2 regions of the Streptomyces sp. NBC_01750 genome follow, and region 2 is predicted to be linked to the other one. Evidence: riboswitches for the same ligand, from Rfam matches in the RefSeq annotation. Region 2 holds a riboswitch; the other holds the start of a gene.
The links. Region 2 has a riboswitch for S-adenosylmethionine ahead of thrC (threonine synthase). Riboswitches for the same ligand answer to the same signal wherever they lie in the genome.
Positions count from the first base shown of each region.

Region 1 (9,093 bases), 1.6 Mb from region 2:
GCAACCGCCGCCATCGTCGTGTCCTACTACTGGCACTTCGTCGATGTCGTCTGGATCGGCCTCTTCGCCACGATCTACATGATCAAGTAACGGCGCAGGCACTCGTTGCCTGAAGCAGACACAGTCCAGAAGCATCGACGCAGAAGATCCTGACACCGGGGTAATCCGTGAAAAAGCTCTCCGCACGACGACGCCATCCGCTGGCGGCGGTCGTCGTCCTACTCCTCGCGCTGGCGGCCACTGGGGGGCTGTACGCCGCGTTCGCACCCGCGGACAAGGCGCAGGCCGATGAAACTGCCCAGTCACTCGCCATCGAGGAGGGCAAGAAGCTCTACACCGTAGGCTGCGCAAGCTGCCACGGGATCGGCGGTCAGGGGACCACTGACGGCCCGAGCCTCGTCGGCGTGGGCTCCGCCGCTGTCGACTTCCAGGTCGGCACCGGCCGGATGCCCGCCCAGCAGCCCGGCGCCCAGGTGCCGGCGAAGAAGGTCATCTACTCGCAGAGCGAGATCGACCAGCTCGCGGCGTACGTGGCCTCCCTCGGCGCGGGCCCGATCACGCCGACCGAGAAGCAGTACAGCCCGGAAGGTGCGGACATCGCCAAGGGTGGCGACCTGTTCCGTACCAACTGCGCCCAGTGCCACAACTTCACTGGTGAGGGCGGTGCGCTGACGAACGGCAAATACGCCCCGAACCTTGAGGGCGTGGACCCCAAGCACATCTACGAGGCCATGCAGACCGGCCCGCAGAACATGCCGTCCTTCCCCGACACCACGCTGCCGGAGAAGGAAAAGCAGGACATCATCGCGTACATCAAGACGGTGAACGGCGACGACTCCGAGAGCCCCGGCGGCCTCAAGCTCGGTGGCCTCGGCCCCGTCAGCGAGGGTCTGTTCGGCTGGATCTTCGGTCTGGGTGCGCTGATCGCAGTCGCCATCTGGGTCGCGGCCCACACCGCTAAGGCCAAGAAGTCATGAGCAGCCAAGAGAATCCAGAAGAGAACCTGCCGTCAGAGCAGGACTCCGCGCACGGCGCGGTAAAGGTCGCGGACGATCCGTTCGCGGACCCGGGGCTGCCGGCCCACAAGCCGCGCATCCAGGACATCGACGAGCGGGCCGCCAGGCGCTCCGAGCGCGCTGTCGCCTTCATGTTCACGCTGTCGATGCTGGCCACGATCGGCTTCATCGCCTCGTACGTGATCTTCCCGGTCGACAAGATCGTCTTCATCTTCCCGTTCGGGCATGTGAGCGCGCTCAACTTCTCCCTGGGTATGACCCTCGGTGTGGCGCTCTTCAGCATCGGCGCGGGAGCGGTCCACTGGGCCCGCACCCTGATGTCCGATGTGGAGGTCGCCGACGACCGACACCCCATCGCTGCCGATTCCGAGGTCAAGGCCAAGGTCATGGCCGACTTCGCCGCAGGCGCGGAGGAGTCCGGCTTCGGCCGGCGCAAGCTGATCCGCAACACCATGTTCGGTGCGCTGGCCCTGGTGCCGCTCTCCGGTCTCATGCTGCTGCGCGACCTCGGGCCGCTGCCCGAGGAGAAGCTCCGCAAGACGATGTGGGCCAAGGGCAAGCTGCTCGTCAACATGAACACCCATGAGCCGCTGCGTCCCGAGGACGTCGCCGTGGGTTCGCTCACCTTCGCCATGCCCGAGGGCCTGGAGGAGGACGCGGAGGACTTCCAGAAGCAGATCGCCAAGGCGGCCCTGATGATCGTCCGGATCCAGCCGGACGAGATCAAGGACAAGCGCGAGCTCGAGTGGTCACACGACGGCATCGTGGCGTTCTCCAAGATCTGCACGCACGTCGGCTGCCCGATCAGCCTGTACGAGCAGCAGACGCACCACGTGCTCTGCCCGTGCCACCAGTCCACTTTCGACCTCTCCGACGGCGCCCGCGTCATCTTCGGCCCGGCCGGTCACGCCCTTCCGCAGCTGCGGATCGGTGTGAATGACGATGGAAACCTCGAGGCGCTCGGCGACTTCGACGAGCCCGTCGGTCCTTCCTTCTGGGAGCGCGGATGAGTACTGCGACCGACGACAAGAACCGCAAGGCGCCCGCAGGTGAGCGGGTCGCCGACTGGGCGGACGGCCGGCTCGGGATCTACTCCCTGGCCAAGTCCAACATGCGGAAGATCTTCCCGGACCACTGGTCCTTCATGCTGGGTGAGATCTGCCTCTACAGCTTCATCATCATCATCCTCACGGGTGTGTATCTGACGCTGTTCTTCCACCCGAGCATGAACGAGGTGGAGTACCACGGGACCTACGTCCCGATGCAGGGCATCCGGATGTCCGAGGCGTATGCCTCGACCCTGGACATCAGCTTCGAGGTCCGCGGTGGTCTGCTGATCCGGCAGATCCACCACTGGGCGGCGCTGATCTTCGTCGCGGGCATGCTCGTGCACATGATGCGCGTCTTCTTCACGGGCGCCTTCCGCAAGCCGCGCGAGATCAACTGGCTCTTCGGCTTCCTGCTGCTGGTGCTCGGCATGTTCACCGGCTTCACCGGCTACTCGCTCCCGGACGACCTGCTCTCCGGTACAGGTGTGCGCTTCATGGAGGGCGCGATCCTGTCGATGCCGATCGTCGGCACGTACATGTCGATGTTCCTGTTCGGCGGTGAGTTCCCGGGCGGTGACTTCGTCGCGCGGTTCTACTCGATCCACATCCTGCTGCTGCCGGGCATCATGATGGGCCTGCTGGTGGCGCACCTGATCCTGGTCTTCTACCACAAGCACACGCAGTTCGCGGGCCCCGGCCGTAACAACAAGAACGTCGTCGGCATGCCGCTGCTGCCGGTCTACATGGCCAAGGCCGGAGGCTTCTTCTTCCTGGTCTTCGGTGTCATCTCGATCATCGCGGCCATCGCCTCGATCAACCCGATCTGGGCGCTCGGACCGTACCGCCCGGACCAGGTCTCCACCGGCGCCCAGCCCGACTGGTACATGGGCTTCTCCGAGGGTCTGATCCGCGCGATGCCCGGCTGGGAGATCAATTTCGCGGGACACACGCTCGCTCTGGGTGTGTTCGTACCGCTGATGATCTTCCCGCTGATCCTGGTCGCGATCGCGGTCTACCCGTTCATCGAGTCCTGGATCACTGGGGACAAGCGCGAGCACCACATCCTGGACCGCCCTCGCAACGCCCCGACCCGTACGGCTTTCGGTGTGGCCTGGCTGACCTGGTACGTCATTCTGTTGATCGCCGGTGGCAACGACATGTTCGCCGTCTTCTTCCACCTGTCGATCAACGCCATCACCTGGTTCGCCCGGATCGCCTTCTTCGTCGCCCCGGTGATCGCGTTCGTCATCACCAAGCGGATCTGCATGGGTCTGCAGCGGCGTGACCACGACAAGGTGCTGCACGGGCGCGAGTCCGGCGTCATCAAGCGGCTGCCGCACGGTGAGTTCGTCGAGATCCACGAGCCGCTCTCGCAGGAGCAGCTCTACACGCTCACCGCGCACCACCAGTACAGGCCCGCCGAGATCGGCCCGACGGTCGACGAGAACGGTGTCGAGCGCAAGGTGAGCCGCCTGCAGAAGCTCAGGGCCAAGCTCAGCAAGGGCTACTACGGCGAGGGGAACCAGCTCCCCAAGCCGACCAGCGAGGAGTACAAGGAGATCACCAGCGGCCACGGCCACCACTGATCGCCAGTACTGATCCCAGCTGATCGCCACAGCGGGAGCCCCGTCCATTCGTTGGACGGGGCTCTTCGCCGTCTGCGGGGCTGGATAGGGTGGAGCCATCCCTATTCGGCTGTGGACCCTGGAGTGGACCATGAACGTTGTGACCCCGGTTGGCGGCGACAGCGTGGCGGACCTCTCCTGGCCCCGCGTTCTGGACGCGCTCCTCAGCAACCGTGACCAGGGCGCCGACGCGACCGCCTGGGCAATGGACCGCATCCTCAGCGGCGAGGCGACGAATGCCCAGATCGCCGGTTTCGTGGTCGCGCTGCGTGCCAAGGGCGAGACGGTCGAGGAGATCTCCGGTCTCGTACGGACCATGTACGCGCACGCCAACCTGATCGAGGTGCCGGGCCCCAGCGTCGACATCGTCGGCACGGGCGGTGACGGCGCCAAGACCGTGAACATCTCCACGATGTCCGCGATCGTCGTCGCCGGTACGGGCGCGAAGGTCGTCAAGCACGGAAACCGCGCCGCGTCGTCGGCCAGCGGCGCCTCCGACGTACTGGAGAAGCTCGGCGTCAATCTCGAACTCACCCCGCAACGGGTCGCCGAGGTCGCGGAGGAGGCGGGGATCACCTTCTGCTTCGCGGTCAAGTTCCACCCGGCACTGCGGCATGTGGCGGCCGCCCGCAGGGAGCTGGGCATCCGCACCACGTTCAACTTCCTCGGCCCGCTCACCAACCCGGCGAAGGTGAAGGCCCAGGCCACCGGTGTCGCGGACGCGCGGATGGCGCCGATCCTGGCCGGAGTGCTGGCCGAGCGCGGCTCCTCGGCGCTGGTCTTCCGCGGCGACGACGGTCTGGACGAGCTGACGACGACAGCCACCTCCCGGGTGTGGGTGGTACGGGACGGGGCGGTGCGGGAGGAGGCCTTCGACCCGCGGGACGTCGGCATCGACCTGGTGCCCGTAGAGGCTCTGCGGGGCGCGGACGCCTCGTACAACGCCGATGTCGCGCGCCGGCTGCTGAGCGGCGAGAGCGGGCCCGTACGGGATGCCGTGCTGCTCAACGCGGCCGCGGCCCTGGTGGCGCTGGAGCCGACGGACCAGAGCCTGAACGAACAGCTCGCGGCGGGCATCTCGAAGGCCGCGGCTGCGATCGACTCGGGCGCGGCCAAGGCGGCACTCGAGCGGTGGATCGCCGTCAGCAACGCCTGAGAGAGCAGTGGCGCGACGCAAGGCGCGGTTCCTCTTCCTGTCTCAGGAACTGGACCGCGCCTTGCGCGTTGTGGGACGTGTGGCAGGATGCTTTCCAAGGTCATGAGTGACAGCGATTAAGGCCCCGGCTCGCTGTCCGGCAACCCTCCGTCCGTGGCGGGGTGCCCCGGGTGAAGACCAGGCCGTAGGCAGTGAGGTCTACGGCAAGCGCGGACCCCTGCACACCCTGGGGTCCTGGTCCTCAAGGGAGCAGTCTCGTGAGCAAGCGAATGCGATAGGGCTGGCAAGCCCCTTCTTCAGCAGACCCTCCGTACGGCGATCGCCGTGACGTGCGAGGGCATCCCCGTACACAGAGCCTTCAGCCGGCTGCCGTGCGGGTCCGTCGAAGCCTCCCCCTGACTCCGTCGGGGGGACCCCCAGCCTTGTCCTGCCGGGAGATACCGCCATGTCCGCATGCCCGAACACCGTTGAGACCGCCACCGCCACCGCGACTGCCACCGCGACTGCCACTGCGACCGTCTCCGCCACCGCTGCTTCTGCAGAGTCCGCCGACCCCGCCTGCGCAGCGCCGCTGCCGGTACTCGGCCGTGATGTGACCGTTCCGCTGGTCACCGGCGGCGAGGTCACCTACGCGGCCCTCGACTACGCGGCGAGTGCCCCGGCCCTGCAGCGGGTGTGGGACGACGTGGCCGCCTACGCCCCCTACTACGGCAGCGTGCACCGCGGTGCCGGGTACCTCTCGCAGCTCTCCACCGACCTTTTCGAGAGCAGCCGCACGACGGTCGCGGAGTTCCTCGACTGCCGCGCCGACGACCAGGTCGTCTTCACCCGTTCCACCACCGACTCGCTGAACCTGCTGGCCGCCGCGCTCCCCGCCGACTGCCAGGTCTTCGTCTTCGAGACCGAGCACCACGCCGCGCTGCTGCCGTGGGGGTCCCCCCGCGCCGCAGGGCGTAGGGGGAGCGAGGCCCGGGTGACCTTTCTGGACGCACCGCGTACGCCGGCCGAGGCGGTCCAGGCGCTGGAGCGCGCGCTCGCCGACCGCACCGCGTCTATTCACCAGGGGCGCGGGCCCGCCCTGGTCTGTGTGACCGGAGCGTCGAATGTCACCGGTGAACTGTGGCCGGTGAAGGAGCTGGCCGCCGTGGCACACGCCCACGGCGCGCGAATCGTGCTCGACGCGGCCCAGCTCGCGCCCCACCACCCTGTCTCCGTACAGGAGTTGGACGTGGACTGGGTCGCCTTCTCGGGGCACAAGCTGTACGCGCCGTTCGGCTCGGGCGTGCTCGCCGGGCGCGCGGACTGGCTGCGGGACGCGGAGCCGTACCTCGCGGGCGGCGGTGCGTCCCGCAAGGTCGCCCGGCGTGCGGACGGCGGCGTGGACGTCGACTGGCACACCACGGCCGCCCGGCACGAGGCCGGTTCGCCGAACGTCATCGGCGTGTACTCCATCGCCTCCGCCTGCAAGGCGCTCACCGAGGCCGGCTTCGACAGCCTCGTCGCCCGTGAGCGGCAGCTGGTCGCCAAGGTCCGTACCGGTCTGGCGGAGGTGGAGCAGGTCAAGGTGCTCTCGCTCTTCGGGGACGACGCGCCGCGCGTCGGCGTCATCTCCTTCGTCGTCGAGGGCTGGAACAGCTCGCACTTCGCGGCCGCGCTCTCGGCGGAGTACGGGATCGGGGTACGGGACGGACTCTTCTGCGCCCACCCGCTGGTGCGGACCCTGCTGGGCAGCGACCCGCAGGACCTGGGCGAGTGCGGTGCGCCGGAGGCCGATCCGGGCGAGCTCTCCCAGCCTTCGGCCGACGGAACCCCTCTCCCGCTTCGCTCGCTCAACGCGATCCGGGTCAGCTTCGGCGCCGGTACGCCGGACGAGCACGTGGAGCGTTTCCTGCGGGCGGTGAAGGAACTCGTCAGCGACGGTGCGCGGTGGAACTACCGCACGCAGGACGGCCGCTGCGTCCCGGCCGTCTGAGCCCTGATGGACGACGAGCCCCCGGACCAACCGGTCCGGGGGCTCGTCGTGCAGCGGGCGTTACGCGTCGAGGCCGATCGCGAAGGCCGCCTCGAGGTCGTGCTGCGAGTAGGTGCGGAAGGCGACATGCGTATCGGTTCCCTCGACGCCCGGGATCTTGCTGATCCGGCCGGGGATGACATCCGCGAGGTCGTCGTGCTTGGCCACTCGCACCATGGCGATCAGGTCGTACGTACCGGTGACGGAGAAGACTTCGCTGACGCTGTCCAGCGCGGCGATCGACTCGGCGATCTCGGGGATCCGGTCCACGCTGGTCTTGATGAGCACGATCGCGGTGATCACGGTTGGCTTTCTCCCTCGGTGGCCGCTGCTTGGGCCTTCACTCTAGTCCCCTGCCGGAATCGTCCCCAGGCATAGAGAAAGCCCAGCCCGAACCCCACCAGATGTGCGAGATACGCGACTCCCGGGCCGCTGCCCGCGCCCCGCGCCGCCAGCCACTGCAGGACGAACCAGAAGATCAGGACGATCCAGGCGGGGAGGCGCAGCGGCAGGAAGAAGAGGAACGGGAAGAGACTGGTGACCCGGGCCTTCGGGAAGAGGTAGAGGAAGGCGCCGAGCACGCCCGAGATCGCCCCGGACGCTCCCACCAGGGTCTGCTCGGAGCCGGCGTTGGCCGCCGCGTAGGCGAGCAGTGCCAGATATCCGCAGCCCAGATAGAAGAGGGCGAACTCCAGCTGTCCCATCCGCTCCTCGGCCATCGCCCCGAAGACGTACAGGAAGAGCATGTTGCCCAGCAGATGCAGCCAACTGCCGTGGACGAAGAGGGCCGTGAGGGGTGTGATCAGCGCGCGGGGGGAGGAGCTGCTCATCAGTTCGACGGGGATGACGCCCCAGCGTGCGAAGTATGTGCTCTGCCCGGTGAGCAGCGCGTCACCGGTGCCGTACACGGGATTGAGGCCGGAGGCGGGACTGAGGACGAACACCGCACAGCAGACGGCGATCGCGCCGTACGTCATCGCAGGTCCCGAGGCCGCGCCCCGGATCGCACCCCACCAACCGATCATGGACAGAGCATGGCGTAGTGGGGCCGAACGGTACAGAGTGCCTCGCCGCGGCAATGGGGACCCGCGAGGCCGTAGGGTTACAGGCAGTACATCCGCAGTTCGACGGCGCACAGCGGCACCCGCAACCGCACCACGAAAGAGGACGGCACGATGACGACGGTTCCCCGGCCGACGGCCGAGACCCGCTGGCGCTGCACGCTCTGCGGCAACCTCACCCGCTTCGATGTCACCCGTTCCTCCAAGGTCGTCGAATACGTCCATCTGGACCTGGCCGGAGAGCCGACGGTCGAGGAGCGCGAGGTGGTCAGTGAGACCATCGAGTCGGTGCGCTGCCGGTGGTGCAACGCGGTGGACCAGATCGAGCTGGTGGACAGGCCGGGCGCTGCTTCCTGACGGAGCGGCCCGAACGGGTAGTGGGGTGACGGATTGTGGAGCAGCCTGCAAGCGGCGATGAGCCGGCCGGTGCGGCCGGTGACGCCGCCGAGGCGCTCGACCGCCCGCTGCCGGAAGGCGTACGGCGCAGGGTCATGGCGCTGGTCTCGGACGCCTTCGGCGGCCTGACCGTCGCCGAACTTCCGTCCCAGTTGCGGCAGTACGCCCGTTTCACCCCGTCCCGGCGCGCCAAGTACGCGGGCAATGCGATGGCCGCGGCCCTGGAGAGCGACCCGGTCTTCCGGCAGCGTATCGGCGAGCGGCTCAGCCAGGCCCAGCCGGAACTGTCCGGGGCGCTGGAGACGGGATCGCCGCCCGCGGCCGCCGATCCTGTCGATGTCGCGGCCGCCGCCTATGTCCTGCGGCCCACCGGATGGGTGAAACTCGTCGCCGCCGCGGGTGAGGAGGCCCAGCGGGCCGACGCCGAGCGCGCCGACGAGGCGGGCAGGCGTGAGCTGGAGCGGCTGCGCGAGGAGCTCGCCGAGGCGCGCAGCCAGATCAAGAGCGAGACCGAGCGGCTGCGTACGGAGCTGGAGACGGCCCGCAAGGAAGCCGAATCGCTTCGCCGCAAGCTGCGCAGTGCCCAGAGCGATGTGAAGCGCGGTGAGGCCGCCCTGCGCCGCAGGGACGCCGAGACCGAGACGATCAGGTCTGAGGCCGCGGTCCAGGTGTCGGCGGCCGAGAGCGAGAGCCGGCGGCTGAAGGCGCGCCTCGGCGAGGCCGAGGCGGCCGTGGAGGCCGGCCGCCGGGCCGCCCGTGAAGGCCGCTCGGTCGAGGAC
Region 1 is NZ_CP109137.1:2,509,916-2,519,008, reverse strand. It holds gene ctaE (aa3-type cytochrome oxidase subunit III) at 1-90, shown strand, start outside; gene qcrC (cytochrome bc1 complex diheme cytochrome c subunit) at 168-977, shown strand; gene qcrA (cytochrome bc1 complex Rieske iron-sulfur subunit) at 974-2,026, shown strand; gene qcrB (cytochrome bc1 complex cytochrome b subunit) at 2,023-3,651, shown strand; gene trpD (anthranilate phosphoribosyltransferase) at 3,782-4,846, shown strand; SAM riboswitch class IV at 4,945-5,062, shown strand; gene OG966_RS11425 (aminotransferase class V-fold PLP-dependent enzyme) at 5,292-6,818, shown strand; gene OG966_RS11420 (Lrp/AsnC family transcriptional regulator) at 6,879-7,160, opposite strand; gene OG966_RS11415 (rhomboid family intramembrane serine protease) at 7,157-7,882, opposite strand; gene OG966_RS11410 (hypothetical protein) at 8,033-8,275, shown strand; gene OG966_RS11405 (NYN domain-containing protein) at 8,311-9,093, shown strand, end outside.
Region 1: it holds a riboswitch for S-adenosylmethionine, as region 2 does, so the genes downstream of both, OG966_RS11425 (aminotransferase class V-fold PLP-dependent enzyme) here and thrC (threonine synthase) in region 2, are expected to answer to the same signal.

Region 2 (9,093 bases):
CGATCCCGGTCGGCAGCACCACCCGGGCGCCGGTGAGAACTGTGCTTTCGGCGCTTGCGGCCATTAGGCGGATACCTCCGAGTCGGTGGCGAGCAGATCCCAGGCGAGCAGTCCCGCGCCCAGGCATCCGGCGGTGTCCCCGAGGGCTGCCGGGACGATGGCGGGCAGCTTCTGGAACGTGACGCGCTCCTCGACCGCGGCCCGCAGTGGTGTGAACAAGGTTTCCCCCGCCTCGGCGAGACCGCCACCGATGATCAGCGTGCGGGGATCCAGCAGGGTGATCGCGGTGACAAGGCCGGCGGCGAGCGCGTCGACGGCGTCCCACCAGACCCGTGCGGCCCGTTCGTCGCCGGACTCGACGGCCTTCGCGCAGTCGGCGGCGTCCGCGTCCGGGTCGCCGGACGCGGCGGCCCAGGCCCTGGTCACCGCGGAGGCGGAGGCCAGCGTCTCGAGGCAGCCGCGCTGGCCGCAGCCGCAGTCGGGGCCTTCGGGGCGTACGACGATATGGCCGATCTCGCCCGCGTATCCGTGGGCGCCGGCCTCGATGGATCCCGCGATGCCGATCGCTCCGGCGATCCCGGTGCCGAGCGGCACGAACAGGAACCGGTCGGCGCCCTTGCCGGCCCCGATCCGGCCCTCGGCAAGGCCGCCGGTCCTGACGTCGTGGCCGAGCGCGACCGGTACGCCGCCAAGGCGGCCGGCGAGCAGGGCGCGCATGGGAACGTCGCGCCAGCCGAGGTTGGCGGCGTAGACGGCGATGCCGCGGCCGGCGTCGACGATGCCGGGCACGGCGACGCCGGCCGCGACGGCGCTCTCGCCGAGGTGCTCGGCGCCGTACGCGCGCAGTTCCTGGGCGAAGCCCAGGATGGTCTCGACGACCGCGTCGGGCCCGCGTTCGCGCCCGGTCGCGCGACGGGCCTCGTACAGCAGCGTCCCGTCCACCCCGACCAGGGCGGCCTTCATCCCGGTGCCGCCCACATCGAGGGCGATGACGTGTCTCACCCGGACAGTCTGTCGCGTACACCCAAGAAAGGTCTAGTCCACTACGCCAGATTGTTGCGCGGTCATACAAACGGCGGGAAAATCCAGCCCGTCCGGCGATTGAGGACATGCGGCCGAAGGTCGCATACGGGGTCTGGGGCGAAGCCCCCCACGCGGCGGAGCCGCACATCGGCACAGCAGGAAGGGGCGGGTAGGGGAACAGGTCCGCCGCAGGCCAGGCGCACCCGCACCACGCGGACCCGTCAGGCCAGAATCACGCTGCGCGACAGGTTCCGCGGGCGGTCCGGGTCGTAGCCCTTCGACTCGGCCAGCGTCACCGCGAGGCGCTGCGCACGGATCAGGTCCGCCAGCGGGTCCGCCTCCTGGCGGGCCACCAGCGTGCCGCCCACCCGGGCCACGTCCACCGACAGGCCCTCCGGCAGCGCGCCGAAGACCCATGCCACCCGGCCGGGGCCGGTGATCGCGATCGGACCGTGGCGATACTCCATCGCCGGGTACGACTCCGTCCACGCGCCCGCCGCCTCGCGCATCTTCAGGCCCGCCTCGAGCGCCAGCCCGTACGTCCAGCCACGGCCCAGGAATGTCCACTGCTCCGCGCCCACCACCACCTCCGCCAGCGGCTCGGTGATCGCGAGCTCCGCGTCGACCGCCGCCTCGGAGACCGGCTTCACGCCCGGGATGTCGCCGAGCCCCGCCCGCAGGAACGCCAGCGCGGTCGTGGCGAACCGGGTCTGGACGACCGATTCCTCGTCCGCCCAGTCCAGTACCGCCACCGCGTCCGCCGCCTCCATCACGGGCGTCTTCGGGTCCGCGGTCAGAGCCAGCGTCGGCACCGAGCCCTTCAGTGCGTGCAGCAGGTCGAGCACCTCGGTCGTGGTGCCGGAGCGGGTGATCGCGACGACACGGTCGTAGGACCGGCCGGCCGGGAACTCGGAGGAGGCGAACGCGTCCGTCTCGCCCTGTCCCGCCGCCTCCCGCAGTGCGGCGTAGGCGATCGCCATGAACCACGACGTCCCGCACCCGGTGACGGCGACACGTTCCCCCGGCGCCGGAAGGCCCTCGAAGGAGGCGGCGGCCTCGGCCGCTCGTCGCCAGCAGGCGGGCTGGGTGGCAATCTCTGCTGCGGTACGGGACATGCGGCAAGGCTCCTAGCGACGTACGCGTAACTCGGGACCGGCACCGACCATTTCGTGCCGTGACGTGCTTAGCAGGCCGTGGCGTACCCGGGCAATGCCCCTCAGCCATGAGCCAGACGTTGCAGAAGTGATATCCATTGGAGTAGACCTCATCCCCCGTATGGGGGAAAATCGCTGCTCATCTCAGAAGACGTCGCGGGGGAGCCGTCTGGGACAAGACGGGCAACCAACGGCAGAGGGTGGGGGAAGAGCTGTGCAGCAGCGCTTCTTGGGTCTGGCCGCGGCAGTCGCCGCACTGGGTATGACGGTGACGCTCGCGGGCTGTGGCAGCTCCAGCGGTTCCGGAGACGTGACGCTCAAGCTGGTCGCGGCTGACTACGACGTGGCCGGCGGCCAGAGCAGCAAGAAGTACTGGGCGGACCTCGCCGCCGCGTTCGAGTCCAAGAACCCCGGCATCAGGATCGACGTCCAGATCGAATCCTGGAACGACGTCGACCGCAAGGTCGCCGAGATGGTCAAGGCCGGAAAGGCCCCCGACGTCGCGCAGATCGGCGCGTACGCCGACTACGCCGCCGCCGACAAGCTCTACAGCGCCGACCAGTTGCTCTCCGTACCCGTGCAGTCCAACTTCCTCCGCCCGCTCGTCGACGCCGGTGAGCACAAGCATGTCCAGTACGGTCTGCCGTTCGTCGCCTCCACCCGGCTGCTCTTCTTCAACAAGAAGCTCTTCGAGGAGGCCGGCATCAGGGAGGACCCGAAGACCTGGGACGACCTCAGGGCCGACGCGGTCAAGCTGAAGGCCAACACGGACGCGAAGTACCCCTTCGCGCTGCCGCTCGGTCCGGAAGAGGCCCAGGCCGAGACCATGATGTGGCTGCTCAGCGGCGGCGACGGCTACACCGACACGGTCGGCAATTACGCGATCGACTCCCCGCAGAACGTCAGCACCTTCACCTGGCTGAAGGACAACCTGGTCGACAAGAAGCTCACCGGCCCGGTCGCGCCCTCCAAGCTGAACCGCAAGGAGGCGTTCGCCGCCTTCACCCGCGGTGAGGTCGGCATGCTCAACGGCCACCCCTCGCTGATGCAGGCCGCCGAGAAGGCGGGCATCGATGTCGGCAAGGTGGCGCTGCCCGGCAGGAACGGCAAGGCCAAATCGGCGATGGGCGTCGCCGACTGGATCATGGGCTTCAAGCAGAACGGCCACCGGGACGAGGTCGGCAAGTTCCTGGACTTCGTCTTCAGCGACAAGAACGTCCTCGACTTCGCCGGCCAGAACGGCCTGCTGCCCGCGACGGTCACCGCGTCCGAGGCTATGGAGAAGGACCCGAAGCACCTGGCGCTGAGGGAATTCCTCCAGGAGCTCCCCACCTCGGTGCTTCCGCCGGTCGGCAAGACGTCATGGGCCGCGGTCAGCGAGAACATCAAGGGGAACATCGGCAAGGCCGTCGAGCCGGGCGGCAGACCGGCGACCGTCCTCGGCCGGATAGGGCGCGCGGCCACCGCGGCGGAGAGGGCCGAGTAGCCGAAGGGTCCCGGCACCGACCACCGGCCACCCAGCCACTCGGCAATGCGCGGTAGCCGGGCAGCGGGCCTCGTCGCACGGATAGGTTGGATCGTATGACCGACGACGAGGCTCTCTCCGAGCGGGACCGTGCGGTACTGGCCATGGAGCACCAGTCCTGGCCGGGCCCCGGCGCGAAGGAGCGGGCGATCCGCGAGCGGCTCGGCATCTCCCCGGTCCGCTACTACCAGCTCCTCAACGCTCTTCTCGACGACGAGCGCGCCCTGGCACACGACCCCGTGACCGTGAACCGTTTGCGCCGCGTCAGAGACGCCCGGCGAAGTCGCCGATAGGGTCGGTGGCATGGGCGACACTCCGCACGCGCACCCCTTGCCGACGCCGTCGACGCCTGCCGGCCGGGAGGGTCTGGCCGCGATCCTGGCCAGGCCGGAGAGGGCCGTCATCGCTCTGGACTTCGACGGCACCCTCGCCGAGATCGTGCCCGACCCCGAGCAGGCCAGGGCGCACCCGGGCGCGGTCCCCGCGCTCGCCGCCCTCGCCCCGCGGGTGCTGTCCGTCGCCGTGATCACCGGCCGCCCCGCAGGTGTCGCCGTGCGGCACGGCGGCTTCGCCGGGGTTCCCGGCCTCGACCATCTCGTCGTCCTCGGTCACTACGGCGCCGAGCGCTGGGACGCCGTCAGCGGCACCGTCCGCACGCCCGCCCCGCACCCCGGCGTCGCGGCCGCCCGCGCCGAGCTCCCCGGGCTGCTCGAAAGTGTCGGCGCCTGGCAGGGCACCTGGATCGAGGAGAAGGGCCAGGCGGTCGCCGTGCACACCCGCCGTGCGACCGATCCGCAGGCGGCCTTCGAGGCACTGCGCGGACCGCTGACCCAGCTCGCCACCCGCCACGGTCTGATCGTGGAGCCGGGCCGTATGGTCCTGGAGCTGCGCCCGCCCGGCGTGGACAAGGGCGTGGCGCTTGCGGAGTACGTACGCGAAGTGGACGCCGGTTCCGTGCTCTACGCCGGCGACGACCTCGGCGATCTGCCGGCCTTCGCCGCGGTGGAGAAGCTCCGCTCGGACGGCGTCCCCGGGCTGCTGGTGTGCAGCGGCAGCACGGAGGTCACGGAGCTCGCGGAACGGGCCGATCTGCTGCTGCCGGGCCCGGCGGCGGTGGTCGGGTTCCTGTCAGACCTCGCGCAGTGCCTGTAGCTGGTCCAGGAACCACTTCTGCGGCGGCAGCGCGGTCGCCGCTGCGGCCAGCCGCTCGGTGCGCCGGAGCCGCTCGTCGTCCGGCATCGTCAGCGCCTCGTGGAGCGCGTCGGCGGTACCGGTCACGTCGTACGGGTTCACCACCACCGCGTCCTCACCCAGATCCTCGTACGCCCCCGCCTCCCGGGACAGCACCAGCGCGCAGCCGTTGTCCGAGACGACCGGGATCTCCTTGGCGACGAGGTTCATGCCGTCCCGGATCGGGTTGACCAGGGCCACATCGGCCAGCCGGTACGCGGCCAGGGAGCGTGCGAAGTCGTCTTTCACATGGAGGACGACCGGGGTCCATGTCGGCGTCCCGTAGTCGGAGTTGATCCCATCGGCGAGGCGCTGGACCTCCGCCGTGTAATCGCGGTACACCGCCAGGTCCTGCCGGGACGGGTAGGCGAAGGCGACATGGACGACCCGCTCACGCCACTCGGGCCGGGACGCCAGCAGCTGCCGGTAGGCGAGCAGGCCGCGCACGATGTTCTTGGACAACTCGGTGCGGTCCACCCGGACGATCGTCTTCCGGGGCGCCGACGGGGTGCCGCCGATCTCTTCGCGCAGCGCCACCAGCCGCTCCGCCACATCCGGCCGGTGCGCACGCTCCCGCAGGAAGTCCGCATCCGCGCCGAGCCCGTGCACCCCGATCCGGGTGCCCGCCAGGGAGTCAGGGCCCAGCAGCTCCGTACAGCACGCCGTGAACGCGTCCGCCCACCGCCGGGTCAGAAAACAGGTCCGGTCCGCGCCGAGCAGACCGCGCAACAGCTGCTCGCCGATGTCGTCGGGCAGCATCCGGAAGTAGTCGACGGGCGCCCACGGCGTGTGCGAGAAGTGCCCGATCCGCAGATCCGGCCGCAGCTCGCGGAGCATGCCGGGCACCAGCGCCAGGTGGTAGTCCTGCACCAGGACCGCCGCACCGGGAGCCGCGTGCGCGGCGAGCGCGTCCGCGAAGGCCCGGTTGTAGGTCTCGTACGAGGCCCACTGGCGGCGGAACTCGGCGTCGAAGACCGGTTCCACCGGCGTCTGGTACAGCAGATGGTGGACGAACCAGAGCACGGAGTTCGCGATGCCGTTGTACGCGTCGGAGTGGACGGCCGGGTCGATGTCGAGCATCAGCACCCCGGCCTCGCCGACCCCGCGCCGTACCGCCTCACGGTCGCCGTCGCCCAGTGCGGCGCACACCCACAGGGCGTCCGCCTCGGAGCCGATGGCGGAGAGACCGGAGACCAGCCCGCCGCCGCCGCGCTTGGCGTCGAGCGAGCCGTCCTCGCGCAGCGTGTACGAGACCGGGCCGCGGTTCGACGCGACGAGGACCTGGGCGGCAGCGTGCTCGGAGACCATGTGGCGAAACCTAGCCCGTCCCACAAACCCTCAAACGTGCGTACGGCCGAGCAGCAGGTCAGCGGGTCGGTGATTCACGTCAGCAGGTCAGTGATCGCGGCGTCCGCGGGTGGCGGCGACGGCGATCACACCGGCCGCGGTCAGGCTCAGCGCCAGACCGCCGAGGAGCCACAGCCGCTCGGAGTCGTGGTCGCCCCGGTGCGCCGGGGCGACGGTGTCGGCCACCGCCTGTCCCTGGAGGACCGCACCGGTCAGAACGGTGGCCATGACCGCCAGGACCCCGAGGAGCCGGGACAGCCTGGCACTGCGGCGCGGAGCGCCCGTACTGCGTCTGAAGCCCATAAGTGGGAAATTTAGACAAATTGTTTGGCCGGCGGTGGTTATGCCGCGCGACGCGCCGCGTACTCACCGATCTCGCGCATCGGCGGCCGCTCCTCCGTGTCCACCGGATACGTACGCGGTTCGAAGCCGTCCTCGCCGCGCTCGAACTGCGTGAGTGCCGGCCGCACCAAGTGGCCCCTGGACAAACGCAGTTGAGCCGTACGGTAGATCGCGGCGGCCATCCGGCCCAGCGCCTGCCCGTCCTGGTGCCGGTGTTTGCGCGAGCCGACGTCCACCTGCGCCAGCGCGTCGAGACCCACCGTGTGCAGCGCGTCCACGAGCAGACCCAGCTCCACTCCGTAACCGACGGGGAAGGGGAGTCGCTCGAGGAGCGAGCGCCGCGCCGCGTACTCACCGCCGAGCGGCTGGACGACCCCGGCCAGCTGCGGCCAGTGCAGATTGAGCAGCGGACGCGCCACCAGCTCGGTGACCCGGCCACCCTGACCTGCCGCATCGCCGAGCGGCCGGTCGTACATCGCCTTGACGAGCTGCACCTCGGGGTCGGTCAGCAGCGGCCCCACGATCCCGGAGACGAAGTCCGCCGAGAAGTCCTTGAGGTCCGCGTCGACGAAGCAGACGATGTCGCCGCTCGTCACCATCAGCGACCGCCACAGCACCTCACCCTTGCCGGGGACCGCCGGTATCCGCGGCAGGATCGCGTCGCGGTGCACCACCCGAGCGCCGGCCGCCGCGGCCACCTCCGCCGTCCGGTCGCCGGAGCCGGAGTCGATGACGACCAGCTCGTCGACGAGCGGCACCTTCTCCATCAGCTCGCGCCGGATCACGGTGACGATCTGGCCGACCGTCGCCTCCTCGTCGAGCGCGGGCAGGACGACACTGACCGTCGTACCGCGCTTGGCGGCCATCAGACGGCCGAGCGGGCGGTCGGCCGCCGACCAGGAGCGCCGGCTCAGCCAGCGCTCCACCTCTTCCAGCACGTTCGTTGCTCCCGGGTTGCCACGCCGCTGCAGCGGCAGGATCATGATCTTCATCTCGCGGTTCGGACGACTATCTCAACCGTCCGGGCCTTCGGTTACAGTCTTGAACAACGCGGATGACCGTCGCATGCCGGGGTCATCACGCTGACAATCGAATACCGCTCATCCAGAGGGGCAGAGGGAACGGCCCGTTGAAGCCCCGGCAACCCTCCCGCCGACCGCGAGGTCACGGTGGGGAAGGTGCCAATTCCGTCTCGTGGCGAAGTCCGTCACGGGGAAGATGAGGAGAAAGGGCCTCGCCACCATGGCTGTTCAGACTGTCGCAAGCACCACTCCCGTGAACCTCGGTCCCGCCGCGGCGCTCTCGTGCCGCGAGTGCGGAGAGCGTTTCGACCTCGGCCCGATCTTCGCCTGTGCGTTGTGTTTCGGGCCGCTCGAAGTCGCGTACGACCTGCCGAGCGGCGACCCGGACGCGCTGAAGAAGCGGATCGAGGCGGGTCCCGACAACATCTGGCGGTACGCCCCGCTGCTGCCCGTCCCCGCGGACGTGGCCGAGAAGCCGAATATCAACCCCGGCTTCACCAAGCTCGTCAAGGCCGACAATCTCGCCCGTGAGCTGGGCGTCACCGGTGGCCTGTTCATCAAGGACGACTCCGGCAACCCGACGCACTCCTTCAAGGACCGTGTCGTCGCGATCGCCGTCGAGGCCGCGCGCGCCTTCGGCTTCACGACTCTTTCCTGCTCCTCCACCGGCAACCTCGCGGGCGCCGTCGGTGCGGCCGCCGCCCGGGCCGGCTTCCGGTCCTGCGTGTTCATCCCGCACGACCTGGAGCAGGGCAAGGTCGTCATGGCCGCGGTGTACGGCGGCGAGCTGGTCGGCATCGAGGGCAACTACGACGACGTCAACCGCTTCTGCTCCGAGCTCATCGGCGATCCGCTGGGCGAGGGCTGGGGCTTTGTCAACGTCAACCTCCGCCCGTACTACGGCGAGGGCTCGAAGACGCTCGCGTACGAGATCTGCGAGCAGCTCGGCTGGCAGCTGCCCGACCAGATCGTGATCCCGATCGCCTCGGGCTCGCAGCTCACCAAGATCGACAAGGGTCTGCAGGAGCTGATCAAGCTCGGTCTGGTCGAGGACAAGCCGTACAAGATCTTCGGTGCCCAGGCGGAGGGCTGCTCACCGGTGTCGACTGCCTTCAAGGCCGGGCACGACGTCGTACGCCCGCAGAAGCCGGACACCATCGCCAAGTCGCTGGCCATCGGCAACCCGGCCGACGGCCCGTACGTGCTGGACATCGCGCGCCGCACGGGTGGCGCGGTGGAGGACGTGACCGACGAGCAGATCGTCGACGCGATCAAGCTGCTGGCCCGTACCGAGGGCATCTTCGCGGAGACCGCGGGTGGCGTGACGGTGGGTGTGACGCGGAAGCTGATCGAGGCGGGTGTGCTCGACCCGGCGCTCACCACGGTGGTCCTCAACACCGGCGACGGGCTCAAGACGCTGGACGCGGTGGCGCCGACCACCGGCCCGACC
Region 2 is NZ_CP109137.1:4,140,055-4,149,147, reverse strand. It holds gene nagA (N-acetylglucosamine-6-phosphate deacetylase) at 1-64, opposite strand, end outside; gene OG966_RS18490 (ROK family protein) at 64-963, opposite strand; gene OG966_RS18485 (SIS domain-containing protein) at 1,245-2,138, opposite strand; gene OG966_RS18480 (extracellular solute-binding protein) at 2,440-3,663, shown strand; gene OG966_RS18475 (DUF3263 domain-containing protein) at 3,759-3,995, shown strand; gene otsB (trehalose-phosphatase) at 4,006-4,854, shown strand; gene OG966_RS18465 (alpha,alpha-trehalose-phosphate synthase (UDP-forming)) at 4,831-6,240, opposite strand; gene OG966_RS18460 (hypothetical protein) at 6,328-6,582, opposite strand; gene OG966_RS18455 (glucosyl-3-phosphoglycerate synthase) at 6,621-7,559, opposite strand; SAM riboswitch class I at 7,719-7,846, shown strand; gene thrC (threonine synthase) at 7,864-9,093, shown strand, end outside.